Regions from separate parts of the Paenarthrobacter sp. NCHU4564 genome, predicted to be linked through region 1. Evidence: riboswitches for the same ligand, from Rfam matches in the RefSeq annotation. Region 1 holds a riboswitch; the other holds the start of a gene.
What was found. A riboswitch is a leader RNA that binds a small molecule or an ion and turns the genes downstream of it on or off. The one in region 1 is predicted to bind cyclic di-AMP.
Positions count from the first base shown of each region.

Region 2: it holds a riboswitch for cyclic di-AMP, as region 1 does, so the genes downstream of both, ACSVIE_RS11635 (C40 family peptidase) here and ACSVIE_RS05670 (NlpC/P60 family protein) in region 1, are expected to answer to the same signal.

Region 1 covers NZ_JBQLIS010000004.1:42,993-50,648, reverse strand. The annotation lists gene ACSVIE_RS05685 (PEP/pyruvate-binding domain-containing protein) at 1-2,659, opposite strand, end outside; gene ACSVIE_RS05680 (universal stress protein) at 2,678-3,715, opposite strand; gene ACSVIE_RS05675 (FAD-dependent monooxygenase) at 4,150-4,818, shown strand; gene ACSVIE_RS05670 (NlpC/P60 family protein) at 4,902-5,690, opposite strand; cyclic di-AMP (ydaO/yuaA leader) riboswitch at 5,694-5,879, opposite strand; gene ACSVIE_RS05665 (copper resistance CopC family protein) at 6,037-6,672, opposite strand; gene ACSVIE_RS05660 (NCS2 family permease) at 6,785-7,656, shown strand, end outside.
Region 2 covers NZ_JBQLIS010000009.1:134,525-142,180, forward strand. The annotation lists gene ACSVIE_RS11610 (FdhF/YdeP family oxidoreductase) at 1-1,783, opposite strand, end outside; gene ACSVIE_RS11615 (molybdopterin molybdotransferase MoeA) at 1,839-3,197, opposite strand; gene ACSVIE_RS11620 (NTP transferase domain-containing protein) at 3,194-4,132, opposite strand; gene ACSVIE_RS11625 (HNH endonuclease) at 4,176-4,676, opposite strand; gene ACSVIE_RS11630 (NlpC/P60 family protein) at 4,925-5,698, opposite strand; gene ACSVIE_RS11635 (C40 family peptidase) at 5,798-6,541, opposite strand; cyclic di-AMP (ydaO/yuaA leader) riboswitch at 6,546-6,705, opposite strand; gene ACSVIE_RS11640 (M23 family metallopeptidase) at 6,852-7,656, opposite strand, start outside.

The DNA.
Region 1 (7,656 bases):
TTTCCATGACCAGCCCGCCCGCCGTGAGGAAGAGCGGCGTCCATCCGGGGTCTGTTGAGGGGGCCACCAGGATCTCGCCGGGCTCCAGGTGGGCTCCCACGGGATCCATGATGACCCTTGCCCGCGCCGTCACTACTCCCGCCGACGCCGGGCTTCCGGCAAGGGCACCAGGCGACAGGTCCTTGGCGGCCAAGTGGCCTGTTGCCTCGGGTTCGGTGCCGTCAGAGAGCAGGACCCGCGGAATATGCCGGCGGCGCAGCTCCTGCTGGTAGGCCTCGCGCCGCTGTACCACCGTGGACTGGAAACTCCTTCCGGACAACGCGAGACCGACGTCGTCAAAGTCAAGGAAGAAGATGTCCTCCGGCGCGTCAATCCGGCCGTCCCGCGCGAGGTCCTCACCAACCACGAGCAACTGCCTGCGTGCCGCCGCCAAGCCGAGAACCAGGTTGTACTTGGGCAACTCCCGCAGCCCGGCAAACCGGCGTGTTCGGTCCAGGGCTGTTTTGACGAGTGCCGCATGCACCGGGCTCTTGGTCCTGGCACGGGCCACGAGCCTTGTCACCTGTTTTTCGGCCTCCCGTGCGGCGTGCTCGAACTGCCGGTCGGGGTCCCCGGGCGTTGGCGCCTCCTGGGGCGGGATTCCCGGTTCCAAGCGTCCTTCCAGGCGTCCTGGAGATTCCAGCCTGAGGTAGTTGGCCACTACGCCCAGGATGTGGGTCGGGTCCTCGGACCAGCGCGGCATGCCGAGGTCGATCTCAGCCACTGCACGGTGTCCGTAGGCGGCGAGGAATTTTTCCACACCGGACTGGGCACGGGGAGGGAGGGTTCCAGCCACGCAGGCCGCTCCCAGTTCCCCTGCACTGTGTGTCCGGAAGTAATCGGCGGCTTCGGGATCCTCCCGGATTTCCGCGGCCAAGCTCCAAAGCTCCAGGTCCATCTCCGTGGTGACATTGTTGGGTAGCCCCCGGATCACGGTTTGGAGCTCGTTGTAGGACACGTCCGGACCGAGCAACTTCCTGACCATCAGCAGCATGCCGAAGCCGAGGGCCGGCAGCGGAAGGATTTGCGGCACGGTGGCAAAAATCTGCCGGCCGAGGATCTGCTCCGCATGGCCCAGGCGCTCACGGCTCGTGGCAGCGCCGGAAAGTTCCAGTGAGTCCCTGAGGTGCCTGCTGAGCTTGCCCACGCGATCCATGGCGGCATCCGGACGGAAAAGGCCGCGAAGCGCGGTCTCCGGCACCCTGTACCTGGCAACCACCGGAGCCACATGCCGGAGGAGCTTCAGCGGGGTTTTGTTGGTTATGGAGAACCGTGGATCTTCCGTAAGCCCCCGGATCAGCGCCGCGGAGCGGGCCTCCATGATGTCGAAGACGCGCGGCACGATGGACCGGCCCACCCGGCTGCGCACAACGGACGTGAGATCGAAGAAGATCCTCTGCCCGGCCTCGTAGTACGGCGAAGGACCGGAACGCGGATGGGGAACGTCGAAACCGGCAGTCCGGGCAACGCAGGAAGCGATCAGCCGTATCCCGGCCAGTCCCATGGGTGTCAGGGGACGGGTCAGTCCCTGTGCGAGGCTGAAGTTCAGGAAAGCGTGCTCTCCAGGGGTGCCTGGCTTCCTGGTGAACAGTGGATACAGCGTGGTGATGGGCCTTGCCTGCGTCAGCCACAAGGTGCCGGTTTTGTCGATGGCCCATTCCGTGTCCTGCGGGGCAGAGTAGTGCTCCTCCACCCTTTGCCCCAGCAGCGCCAGCTCCTGGATCCGGGAGTCACTGAGGCACTGTTGGGGAGGGTTGTCCGGCAGAGCGGCCTCGATCCGTTCCGTGCCGCCGCCGGGTACCGATCGGATTTCCACCCGACGATCACCGAGGGTCCGTTTGAGGATGCTCCGGGTTTGGACATCGACGATGTACTGGTCCGGATTGACCGCTCCCGACACCACGGCCTCGCCGAGCCCGGGGCTTGCGTCGATGACTGCCTCCCGCCGGCGGCCTGTCACCGGGTTGGCAGTGAACATCACCCCGGCGGCCGCGGAGTCGATCATTTGCTGCACCACCACCGCGAGGGTCACCGTTGAGTGGCTGATTCCGTTGGTGGTCCTGTAGCTCACGGCCCGGTCGGTCCACAGCGAAGCCCAGCATCTGCTCACTGCATCAACGACGTTGTCCACCCCCACGACGTTCAGGAACGTGTCCTGCTGGCCGGCGAAGCTCGCGAACGGCAAATCTTCCGCGGTGGCCGAGGAACGGACCGCGACAGGAGCGTCTCCGCCCAGGGCCAGATAGGAACTTCGCAGTTCGGCGACCACATCAGGAGGGATTCCCGCCTCCCGTATCAGCGATCGCGCGCGGGCCGCCAAGGAGTTCAGTTCGGCTGTGGCCCGCTGGCCGGACATGGACTGCTGGCCGGACATGGACTTAGCCGCAGCATCCAAGGCCTCAAGAACATCCTCCAGGCCGGTGGACGCGAGGGAATGCCTGTACGCGGCTGTCGTCAGGCAAAACCCTGAAGGCACGGGGAACCCGGCGGCAAGCAACTCCCCCAGGTTTGCCGCCTTGCCTCCGACTTCTGCGAGCATCCCAGCCCGGATCCGGTCCAGCGGCACAACGTACGTGCGTCCACCAGTTCCTGGTTGCCGGTTCCGTTCCTGGCTGCTCATGTGAAGGGCGGCGCTGCTTTAGGCTGTGCCAAGCATGGGACCGAACTTGGCGCGGTCGGCGAGCCTGGGATCTTCCCTGTCCGGAACCACCAGCACGGGCCCCTTGGCATGGTGCAGGACGCCGTCCGAAGTGGAGCCCAGAAGCATGCCGGCAAATCCACCCCGTCCGCGGGTGCCCAGGACCACCAGCTCAACACTGCGGCTGGCCTCCACCAGGACGTCAACGGGTGCGCCGTCCCGGAGGTCCGTCTCCACGGTCAGCCGGGGGAAGTGGCTCCGCAGCCACGCTACCCCAGCGTCCAGTTGCACCTTGATGTCCGCGAAGAGGGCATCGCGATCAAGCGGCGCAGGCACCCAGGCCAGCGATCCGCTGTACTGCGGAACTGCGCAAATGACGCGGAGGCTGGCGCCCATCCGCTCTGCTTGTTCAGCGGCTTCCAAAACCGCGACCCGCGCCTGCTCCGAACCATCCACGCCCACGACGACCACATTCTCCACCGTCCGCGGACCGGCCTTGGCGTGTTCGGCCTTGATGTGTTTGTCCTCGGTGTTCTCGCCCAAGCGGTCCGCGCAGTAGAGCGGCACAGTAACGGTAGGGCATTTGGCATGGGCAGGCAGCGCGCTGCTCACGGAGCCCAGGAGGCGCCCGACGAACCCGCCACGCCCGCGGCTTCCGAAGACCAGCAGCTCCGCCTCCGCGGACAGGTCCAGCAGGACACCGGCCGCGTCTCCGTTCTCAACGGAAGCGTCGACATCGATGGAGTAGCCGGAAACCTTGTCCATGGCCTGTTTGACGATCGCCTCGGCACCCTCCCGGATCACGGAGTCGTCCACTGTGGCGTATCCGCCGTCCAAGCCCGAAGCAGCAAAGATCGGCACCGAATAGGCGGTGACGATGTGGAGCGGGCGCTGCCGGCGTTCAGCTTCCCGGGCGGCCCAGACCAAGGCGCACTGACCGTGCTCCGAACCATCCACGCCGACGACGATTCCTCCGGGTGCTGCCACCGGGTCCTCACCGTCCCGGGTGTGGTCAACGTGTCTGCCGTGCTGGTCCATTGGGGGCCTGCCTCTCCACCTGCTGCTTGATGTTCCGGCCATTCTGCCAGAGGTTCCAGCAATCGATGGACCTCGTGACAAGCTTGCCTGCGGCCGGGGCCGGGGAAGCCCTTGGGATTCCCCTTCCAATCCCAACTATTCTCGGTTGGCATGGCCGAATCAAGGCGACGTTGGGCTATGTGCATAACGGTCCGGGCTCGGTTTCGGGGTCCAGCCAGTGCCCGCAGCCAGGCTCCTTGATGGCCAAAATGACCACAAAAAACACGCTGTGGCGGAGGCTATCCACGACACAAAAAGTTGGGTAATGTTCGAGTCACCGAATGGCCGGCAAGCGTGTTCCAGCACACATACCGGCCATTTACTTGCGACCGCTTGGGGACCCGGACGCAACCCATGCGATGCCCGCGGGCACACAGTCAAGGAGGAACCAAGCAGTGCACCTCACGCCTGATTCCGGCACGGAACGGACCACCACCGTGGTCATCGGCGCCGGGCTTTCCGGGTTGGCTGTGGCCAGCGAACTGAGCCGTCATGGCGTTGGCTCGATCGTGGTGGACAGCCTCATGGGAACACCTTCCCCGGCAACGGCGTCCCTTCATACCGGCATGCTGCCCCGCTGCGACGTTTCCGACCCCGCTGCCATGCAGGAACGCAACGAAATCCTCCGGCACTTGCGCAACTACGCAGCGAGCCATCACTTGGATGTCCGCAGCACTACCCGCGCCGTGCGCCTCGATTTCCTGGGCAGCGAGCCACAGCCGGCCTATGGCCAAGTGGCGGACCTTGGCAGCACCCGCACCGGCCTATCCCCGGTCGAAACCCGGAAATGGGCGGTCCATACCCCGGACGGCATCCTGCTGGCCGACCACATCGTGGTCACGCGCTGCGCCCAGAGCCAGTTGCGCAGGATGCTCGCGGACCTTGGAATCAGCATCGGCCAGAACCTCGTGGCTGCCATGCGGGCGGTAGGCATGCACCTGGTGGGCGTGGGCGAACTCGTGACCCCTACCCCCAAGGAAGTACTTCGGCAGGCCAAAGCCGTGGGCCAGGCCATCTCGGCGAGGGTGGCCCTTCCGGCCTCACCGGGCGTTGCCCTCGCCTGAAACGCCTTCCAACCAGACAACAAAAGCCGGCACCCTCGGGACGTTGAGTCCCGGAGATGCCGGCTTTTGGTGAAGCGTGAGGCTTAGGCGCCTGCGCGTACGTAGGTCAGGGGACCCGTAGCGGTCAGCCAGCTAATGGGATGGATACCCGTCTGGTTGCCGTTGATGCCACCGCTGATGGCCTGGCCGTTGCCGATGTAGATGGCAACGTGGCCGGACTGGACGATCATGTCGCCCGGCTGCGGGTCGCTGACTACCTTGCCGTAGTTCAGGAACTGCATGGGAGCGAGATCGCCAACCCGGATACCTGCAGAGCCGAGGGCCTTTTCAACCATGGCGGTGCAGTCCTGGAAGATGCCGATCTGCGCGTAGGCCGAGGCAACCATGGCGGCGTTGACGCCACCGGCGGCCGGAGCAGCGGCAGCAGGAGCGGCAGGAGCCGGAGCGGTTGCAGTGGCGGTAGCCGTGGCCTTGGCCGGGGCGGCAGCGGTGGTGGCTGCAGCCTTCTTGGGTGCCGGCGCAGGAGCCGGTGCCGGCTTTTCGATGACCGGTGCTGCTACGGAAGCAACTGCCGGACGCTCGAAGTTGACGGTAGCCGTTGCAGCGGCGGTGACAACCTTGTTGGGAGCCTCGGAAACCGTCTGCGCCACCGTGGCGGGGCTGGAGTCGCGCTCCACCGGTGCCTGTGCCGGGGTTTCCGCGGCGTGGGCGGCGATGGAACCGGTCAGGACCAGGCCCGACGCGGCGGCGATAACAGCAGCCTGGCGGCCTGCGCCCGATGCGTTGCTGGCAACAGCCTTGGAGATTGAGATGAACGGATTGGGACGTACGCTGTCCGCCTTACGACGGCCGCGAAGAATGCGTGAAGACATGAAAAAGCCTCTCCCGATGCCTGCGAGGTTAGCTGTCGGATTCGGATGGGAGTCACCCGGCCACTGTCTCCCGCCATGCAGCGGAAGCTTCGTGACTTCACCCCAAGGTCAGCTTCAAAAGCTGACCAAAATGGGTTCCCCGTCTCTGCCGTAGGTATGTCTGCGAACGGATTCCGGCCTGCGGCAGAGCTAGGCAATCAGGCCGGAAGTGCCCCGTACATGGATCGGGCACAGGTACTACCGTACGCGATGATCACACCAAAGTCACATTTGAGTAACGAGAAGTTTGGTTTTGGCGTGTCGCAGTAACCGATCCGAGACCTTCGACGCTAAGTAGAAAACCCCGTTATTCCGCGGATTTTTCGGCATCGGCGCCGTCGGTGGCCGCCAACTTCCGACGCGCCGTAACGGCCAGGAAGATCACGAGGCCAACCGCAACAACAGCCAGCCCGACGATGCTCCAGGGAAACGGCTGGGACTCCGCCGCCGGGGCAGCCTCGTTGCCGCTGGTACCAGGTGCTGACGTGCCTGCCGAAGGGACCGACGCTGCCGGTGCGGACGCCGACGGTGACGCCACCGCCGAGCCGCCGGCCGCCGTCGTACTTCCGCTGGCGGCCGTGAAGGAAAAGGTGCCCTCGATCGGGTGGGAGTCGGAGCTGACCACGCGCCACGTGACCGTGTATTGGCCAGCCGGCGCGCCGGGGCGAAGCTTCTGCACCGCTTGGTTGTCGATGATTTCGACGGCGCCATCCGCCCAGTTCTCGCCACCGGAAGTCACCGTTACGCCCGAGCCGATGGCCAGGGGGCGGTTGTTGAAGGTGATGGAGACCGACGCCGGAACCTCGGCAACGCTGGCACCGTTCGCCGGAGCGGTGGACTCGGCGACATCGTGCGCGGACGCCGGAGCAGCACCAAACAGCACTGCGGCGGTGAAGGCCACAACAGCAACGACGGCGGCCAGAAGGGGGCGGATGGTACGCATGGGGCGGTTTCTCCTAGTGTTGGCTTCCTTACAGACTAGGCGAATCGTCCGGGCGGGCCGTATCCGCGGCATAGGATTTGAGAGCACACTCACCCAATCCCCGGAGACCTTCATGCTTAAACAAGGTTCTGCCATCGACCGTTACTTCAAGATCTCTGAACGAGGCTCCACGTACTCACGCGAGATCCGCGGCGGCTTTGCGACGTTCTTCGCCATGAGCTACATCGTTGTCCTGAACCCCCTGATCCTCTCCGGAGCGGACTCCAGCGGCGAATCACTCGGCTTTACTGCCGTGGCAGCTACCACCGCATTCGTCGCGGGCATCCTGACCATCCTCATGGGTGCGTGGGCAAAGCACCCGTTTGCCGTGGCAACCGGCCTGGGCGTCAACGCCTTCGTGGCCGTCACCGTGGCCTCCCACCCGGAACTGACCTGGCCGGACATGATGGGCCTGGTGGTGCTCTCCGGCGTGACCATGCTGATCCTGGTGCTCACCGGATTCCGCACCGCCGTGTTCAAGGCTGTCCCGGAGGCGCTGAAGACCGCGATCGTGGTGGGCATTGGCCTGTTCATTGCACTGATCGGCCTGGTGAACGCCGGCTTCGTTCGCCGCATCCCGGACGCCGCCGGCACCACCGTGCCCCTTGGATTGGGTGTTGAAGGCAAGCTCATGGGCTGGCCCACCCTGGTGTTCGCCGTCGGGTTGCTGCTGACCATCGCCCTGGTAGTCCGCAAGGTCCGTGGCGCGATCCTCATCGGCATCGTCGCATCCACCGCACTGGCCGCCATCCTCGAGTTCACGCTCCACATCGGCCCCAGTGTGGACGGCGACACCGTGAACCCGCGCGGCTGGTCCCTGGTGGCCCCTACCCTGTCCGAATGGGGCGCACCCGATCTCTCACTGATCGGCAAAGCCAACCCGTTCGGCGCCTTTGAGCACTTGGGCTTCATCGCAGCGGCGCTGCTGGCGTTCGTGATCCTGCT
Region 2 (7,656 bases), on a different contig from region 1:
AGATGTGGTCGCGGATGACGTCGTAGTCCTCGGCCATGGCCCGCCAGTCGACAGTGTGGTCATCGCCAAGGGTCGCCTGGGCCATCCGCGCCACGATTACAGGCTCGCTCAGCAGGTGTTCGGACACCGGATCGAGGCGGCCCTGCGTCTTGTGGATGACGGACATCGAGTCCTCCACGGAGAGGAACTGGCGGCCGGTGGGGTGTTTGTCGTCAGTGTCCGTGCGGCCCAGGGTTGGCAGGATCAGGGACGTCCTGCCGTGGACCACGTGGGCCCGGTTCGGCTTGGTGGAAATGTGGACCGTGAGGCCTGCCCTCTTGAGTCCGGCCTCAAGGGCATGGGTGTCCGAACCCGCCGCGGCAAAGTTTCCACCCATGGATACGAACACATCAACCTCGCCCTTTTCCAAGGCGTGCTGGGTTTCCACGGAGTCGTAGCCATGGTCCCGGGGCATCCGGAACCCGAACTCGGCATCCAGTGCGGCGAGGAACGATTCCTTGGGCTTCTCCCAGATCCCCATGGTGCGGTCGCCCTGGACGTTGGAGTGCCCGCGGACAGGACACGCACCGGCGCCGCGCTTGCCGAAGTTGCCCTGCAGCAGCAGGAGATTGATGATCTCCTTCAACGTATCCACTGAATGCGGCTGCTGGGTCAGTCCCAGCGCCCAGCAGATGATGGTCGCCTTGGACCGTGCCAGCATGCCCGCAATCCTGGTGATTTCATCGCGGGAAAGCCCGGTGGCCCGTTCAGTTTCGTCCCAGTCGAGCACCGAACGTGCCCGCGCGTACGCTTCGAAGCCCTCCGTCTGCTTGCCGATGAAGGATTTGTCGACGACGGTTCCCGGGTTGCGCTTCTCTTCCTCCAGGAGCAGGTGGCCCAGCGCCTGGAACAGGGCGAGGTCGCCGCCTACCTTGATCTGGAGGAATTCGTCGGCGATGGTGGTACCCCCGCCGATCACGCCGTTGAGGGATTGCGGATCCTTGAAGTTCAGCAGGCCTGCCTCCGGAAGCGGATTCACCGCCACCACCTTGCCGCCGTTGTTCTTGCAGTCCCGCAGTGCCGACAACATGCGCGGGTGGTTGGTGCCCGGGTTCTGGCCCACCACGAACACGAGTTCGGCGTGGTGGATGTCTTCGAGCGAAACGGTCCCCTTGCCGATGCCGATGGTGGGGTTCAGCGCGCTGCCCGACGATTCGTGGCACATGTTGGAACAGTCCGGGAGGTTGTTGGTGCCCAGGCTGCGTGCGAACAACTGGTACATGAACGCTGTCTCATTGGCTGTCCGGCCCGAGGTGTAGAAGACGCAACGATCAGGAGTGGTGGCATTGATGTGCTCCCCGATCAGGGCGAACGCCTCAGTCCAGGTGATGGGTGAGTAATGCGTTTCCCCGGGTCTGATGACCACCGGCTCCGAGATCCTGCCCTGGCTGCCCAGCCAGTATTCGGTTTTGTCTTCCAGCTCCGCGAGGGAGTGTGCTGCCCAGAAGTCCGCTCCCACCGTTCGCGTGGTGCTTTCCTCCGCGATCGCCTTGGCACCGTTTTCACAGAACTCGGCGGGGCTGCGGCGCCCTGTGATGGATTCGGGCCAGGCGCAACCGGGGCAATCGAAACCGTCGCGCTGGTTCACCCTGAGCATGGAACGGACAGTCCGGGCGACCCCGGCCTGGGAGTAACCCCGTTCGAGTGCCACGGAAACGGCTTTGAGACCAGCCGCGGCGCGCTTGGGTGGATGGATCTGCAGGTCATCCTCGTTGATGTCCTGTTCTGGGGCATGCCTGTTCATACGTCCATCATGTCAAGGCTTCGGGCCCTGTGACCACCCGCGTCCGCTGGACGACTCAATCGTCCAGGGCACTCCAGTCGACGGGGCCGGAGGCAGCCTTCCTCTGCTGCCGGACGGGGGTCTTGCGGGGCTTGTCACCGGGCGGTTTGGGCACAGGCAGCGGCTTTCCCCACGGCAGCGGAAATGCCGGAACCAGCTCACCCATCTGCACTCCGTGCGGCGGCACCACCATCACGCCATCGGCAGCAGCAAGGCCGCGCATCATTCCGGGGCCTGCGTGCTGCGCTGGCGATGCAAGGCCGTACACCAGCTTGAAGGGCATCAGCCGCGTCCGGCCGGGGTCGGCGTCGACCATGGCTCCGCACGGAACCTCACCGATGTCAGCAAGCTGCCCATGGCCCAAGGCCGCAAGCAAGGGCCCGCCGATGGTGAACAACGCCATCATGGCCGCCAAGGGGTTGCCCGGAAGGCCCAGAATAAACCGTCCGTCCGGCAGTTCGGCAAGGACGGCAGGGTGTCCCGGGCGCATGGCGATGCCATCGATGAGCAGGTGTCCACCCAGCTCCGCCACCGCGCGCCGGAAATGGTCCGTTCCGGAACGTCCGGTCCCGCCAGTGGTAATTACGACGTCGGCAGGCGGCTCCGGCGCTCCGCCCACCTCTGCTGTGACTTCGGCGGCGGTACCTGGCTCAACTTCCCGCAGCGCGGCCAGCCACTCTTCATAGCTGTCGCCCACCCGGACCTGCTCCCCCGGAATTCCGCCCAGCAGGCCCACCACGGCGCCCAGTTGGGGTCCGAAGGTGTCCCGGACCTCGCCTGGTCCGGGAACTCCGGCCGATACGACTTCCGAGCCCGTGAGCAGGAACCGCACCAGGGGTTTGCCGAGGACCACCAGCTCATCCAGGCCCGCGAGGGCCGCGAGGGCAAGATGCGCAGGGTTCAGGATGGTGCCTGCCTTAATCAGCACATCACCTTCCGCGGCCTCTTCCGCCGCTTTCCGGATGTGCTGCCCGTTGCGCGGCTCCCCGGGCTTGGCCCCTCCCCCGACGGTGAGGATCGGAAGGCCGTCCTCATCGGCGGTGATGACGCCGTTTTCACTGCGGAGCACCGCCTTGGCTCCGGGAGGAATAAGGCCTCCGGTGACAATGGGACTTGCCTGGTGCGGGGCCAGCCGCTGGCCGGGCTCATTCAGGATCCATGGACCGCTTCCGTTGACGGCCCAACCGTCCATGGCTGAGGACGCGTAGTGCGGCATATCCTGTACGGCCACGGCGTCCTCGGCCAGGGTCCGCCCCAGGGCCGCGGAAAGAAGCACGGGGCCGGCAGGTATGGGAACAGCGCCATCGAAGGCCCGCTCGCGGGCCTCGTGCCAGGTGTGTGCTGCGTGGTGGCCCTGGTCCGGGGCCTCGGTCACTCCGCCTCGGTCCCCGTGCCGCCGCTGGTTTCCTTGGCGGCTTCAGGGTCCGCATACTGCTTGGCCACCTGGCGCGCGAGGTTCAGGGCAGCGGCCATCGCGGCGTCATCATCGGCCTGCCCGATACCCCGGGCCATGCCGGCAGCGTATCCGGCAATGAAGGTAGCCAGCGGGGCGGCCGGCCGGACCACGGAATGGGCCGCGACGCCTGCCACCGCAAGGACCTCGTTGACGTCCACCTCTACACCCTCAAGTTCAAAAGCCTGCAACAGCGCACGGCACCATTCCTCAAGCGTCTCGTCCTGGCTCTTCATGTCCGCCTCCAGTTTCTTGTCACGGTCCGGGCCTGTGTCCACGCCCAGGGCAGCCGCGTCCTCCCAGGTGTCCACGTCGTCGGTGGAACCAACAGGGACGGGCACTGCCAGCAGGTTCAGCCTAGCAAGCAGCCGGAATACCGAGGCGTTCGTTAACGTGCCGCTATCCGCGGCGGAGGCAATCTCCACCGCCAAGGCGTCCGTCCTGTAAATGCCCAGGAGGGGTTGTTGCCGCCCGTCCGCCGACACTGCCATTGCACCCTGCTTTCCGGAAGCCCGGGCGACCTGGTCGAGCAGTGTTCCCACGCCCCTGGCGGCATGCGGCATGTCGCATGCCAGCACCAACGTCCACGGAGCGGACCCACCCCCCGACTCCAACGCCGCCAAACCCGCAGCTATCGCAGCGGCCGGTCCTGCATACGCGGGTTCCTCGCGCGCCCTCAGCACCCCTGGAGGAAGGTCGGGGCCCGGCGGCCCAACCACTACTACCGAGCCCGCACCAGCGGCAGCCCGCAGTGCCAGCGAAAGGAGGGTGGCGCCGTCGTACGTCAATCCCTGCTTGGGCACGCCACCGAGGCGGGTGGCCCTGCCACCCGCCAGGATCACGGCATTGAACTCCATCCGGCCAGACTACCGCCACTGGCGGGAGCCCGGCGGAAATCGATCAGGCAGCCGACTCCGGCAACAAGAACGGATCCCAGTCCGGTGCAGGTTTCTCGAGTTCCTTGATCTGCCACGTAGTTCCTGTGGGAACGCCGGGCGTGAAACGGAGTTTCCATCCCATCTCGGCGAGTGTGTGGTCGCTCTTGGCGTTGTTGCATTTCAAGCACGCCGCAACCAGGTTTTCCCAGGAATCCGCGCCGCCCCTGGACTTGGGGTGGACGTGGTCTATGGTGTGTGCTGTTTTGCCGCAGTAAGCGCAACGGTGTCCGTCACGGCGGAGTACTCCGCGGCGGCTCACAGCTGTGATCCTGTTGTAGCGGGGACGGATGTAGCGGTTAAGGAGAATCACGGTGGGGCGACCCAGGATTTCCTGCGGCCCGACGACAGGCTCGTCGCCTTCGGCCACTACGCTTGCTTTTCCGGCCAGCACAAGGACCAGCGCCCGGCGGAAAGTCACTACCGCCAGCGGTTCATATCCAGCATTCAGAACGAGTGTGCGCATGCACGTACCTCTTCACGGCCGCACCCGTCAGGGGCACGAGGGCCGGCTGCCCTCTGCATGTACGGGCTGTGGATCGACAAGACAAGGGTAAGCACTTATATGCCATATCAACGAATTATTCTGTTGATTCCCCTGTGGTGTCGGTCAATGTTCACGTGCGGGACACCTGTTCCCGGGCAAACGTGGCGGCGTTAAAACGAGGAAACCCCGCAGGCGCTGTGCCTGCGGGGTTCCCTTGGGATGATCGATCAGCCGTTGACCCGGATGAAAACGGGGCCTGAGCCGACATTTGCACTGAACAGTGCGGTGGTGGATCCGTTCCATCCGCCGTGCACTGCCATGCCGTTGCCGACGTAAACGGCAATGTGTGCCATTCCGCCGTAGCCGCCGTTGGCGTAGTAGATCAGGTCTCCCGGCTGCGCTTCAGCTGCGCTCACCGTGCGTCCCAACGAAAGGTAGCCGGCCGGCCAGTCGTGGAAGTTGATTCCCACCGCCGCAAGGGAGTTGGTCACCAGCATGGTGCAGTCCTGCGTGACACCCAACTGTGCGTAGGCTGCCGCGGCGATCGCGGCACCCAGGCCGCTGGAGGCGGCGGGAGCCTTGGTGGCAGGGGCCGCAGTGCTGACCGAAACATTGGCCGCACCGGACTGCGTGGTGGCACCGGAAGCGGCTTTGGTTTCAGCCTTTGCGGGAGCCTTCTCCACCACGGGAGCCGGAGCTTCAACCGTCGTGACGACGGGGCGCTCGTAGGAGATGGCCACGGTGGAATCGGCTGCAATGGTTACCTGGGCAACGGCCTGCACGTCGAGTGCCGTGGTGGCGGTGGACTCGCGCTGGATGTTGGTGTCGGCCGCGTTGGCAGCAACACCACTGGTCAGGACCAGGCCTGATGCAGCGGCGATAACGGCTGCCTGGCGGCCAACGCCGCCTGCATTGCCGCTGACGGCCTTGGCGATGACGGCGATGGAGCTGGTCTTGGGGGCCTCAGCGCGGTGCCGTGCATTCTTGTTTGCACTCGTCATGGTTACTCTCTTTTGTCGTATCCGGACGCGGTTGGGGACGCGTCCGGTTCGGCAGGCCAGCACTTGGGGGGCATGCTGGCTTGCCCCGAACGGGATGTGCTAGCCGAGGGTGTAGAACGAGGAGCTGCCGGTGGAAGCCACCGAGTGGAGCAGCGTGCCCTGGCTGGGGTTGAGGGCGCTGATCATCATGCCGTTGCCAACGTAGATGCCCACGTGGGCTCCACCGTTCTGCATCACCAGGTCACCGGGAGCCGGCGTGCTGGTGGGCTTCATGGCGGTCCATGCGTTGACGCGGGGGATGCTGATGCCGGCCTGGGCGTAGACCCACTGGGTGAAACCTGAGCAGTCCCAACCGTTGGGGCTGGTGCCGCCCCAGACGTAGGGGTGGCCAATGCCGGTGTAAGCAATGGCGGCGAGGCCCGAAGCGGCTGCGCTGGAAGCGGAGTCCTTGGCCTTGGAAGACTGGGCCGTCACTGCAGCACCGCTGGTGGAACCACCGTTGCCGGCCTGCGTGCGGGTGGTCTGGGAAGCGCGCTGGACCTTGGGGGCTTCCTTGGTGGCCACGACGGGGCTTTCGAAGGAAACCGTGGCGGTGGGCTCGGCGGTAACCACTGCGGTGGTCACGAGCTGCTGGGTGCTTGACGATTCCGACTTGGAGACGTCGGTGTCAGCTGCCTGGGCGGGCATTCCAACGCTGAGGACAAGTCCTGAAGCTGCGGCCAGAACGGCGGCCTGGCGTCCTACGGTGCCTGCATTGGTGGAAACAGCCTTGGAAAGGTTGTTCAAAGGGTTCGTGCGAACCGTTTCGGCGCGGTGGCGCGCAGGGGTAGTGCGTGAAGACACGAAGGTAGCCTCTCCCAATGCCTGCGAGGTGAGCTGTCGGATTCGGATGGGAGTCATCCGGCCGCTCCGCTTCAAGGAAGCTTTGCGACTTAACCCCTAGGCCTTCAAAAAAGGCCGGAAGTGGTTCCCCCGCCCCTGCCAGACGAATTTTGCGAACGGACCCTGGATGGTGGCAGAGCTAGGCAATCCACCCAAGTGCATCGGCTCCCTGGAAGCCGATGCGATTTAGACGGTACAACAGAAGTGCTTCAATGTCACATTCAGATCACGGGGCGTGTCACAAATGCGAGAGACGACCATCGGCTGTGGCTTAGAGCCAACCCATGGGGTCAACGACTTCGCCGTTGACCTGGACCTCGAAGTGGAGGTGGCAGCCGGTGGAGGCGCCGGTGGTTCCGCTCAGGGCAACAGTGTCTCCGCGGCTGACGGTCTGGCCGACCTTGACGCTGAACGACGACAAGTGGTTGTACGTGGTCTCGAGGCCGTTGCCGTGGTCTACCACCACGCGGTTGCCTCCACCGTACTCGTGCCATCCGGCGAACGTGACCTTGCCGGCTGCTGCCGCATGGACAGCGGTGCCGCACTGGGCCACAAAGTCCTGCCCGCGGTGGAAGTCGCCGGCGCCGCCCGTGAGCGGGCTGATGCGGTAGCCGAACGGAGAAGCCGTGCTGAGCGTGTCCAGCGGGCTGCCCAGGCTGCCGACGGATGAGGCACGCTGGATGCTCTCGGCCGACTGTGCACTCAGGAGCTGCTTGAGCTTTCCGTCAGGATCCGCCGCAGTAGCAACGGCTGCGCGGCTGAAATCGATCTTGGCCGACGCTTCCGCGGAAACCTCGGGCTGGCTGCCGCCCGCGACTGTCAGCGCGGCCTCGGTCTGGCCCGACTCGGAGGTGGCCATCACCGGGCTGGTGGCCGGCAGACCGACAGTCAGGGCAAGGCCGGTGGCGGCAAGCGCTACACCGGCTTTCTGCCCGACGCCACTGGCTGCGGCGAAGTCGGCAACCTGGCGCAACGGGCTCTTACGGCGGCGCACCTGACGCTGGGTGTCGCGGGGCCGGATCTCCGTTACGACGCGGGCTGGCCGCAGCTCAGTAGCGGGGCCGGTCGCGCGTCGG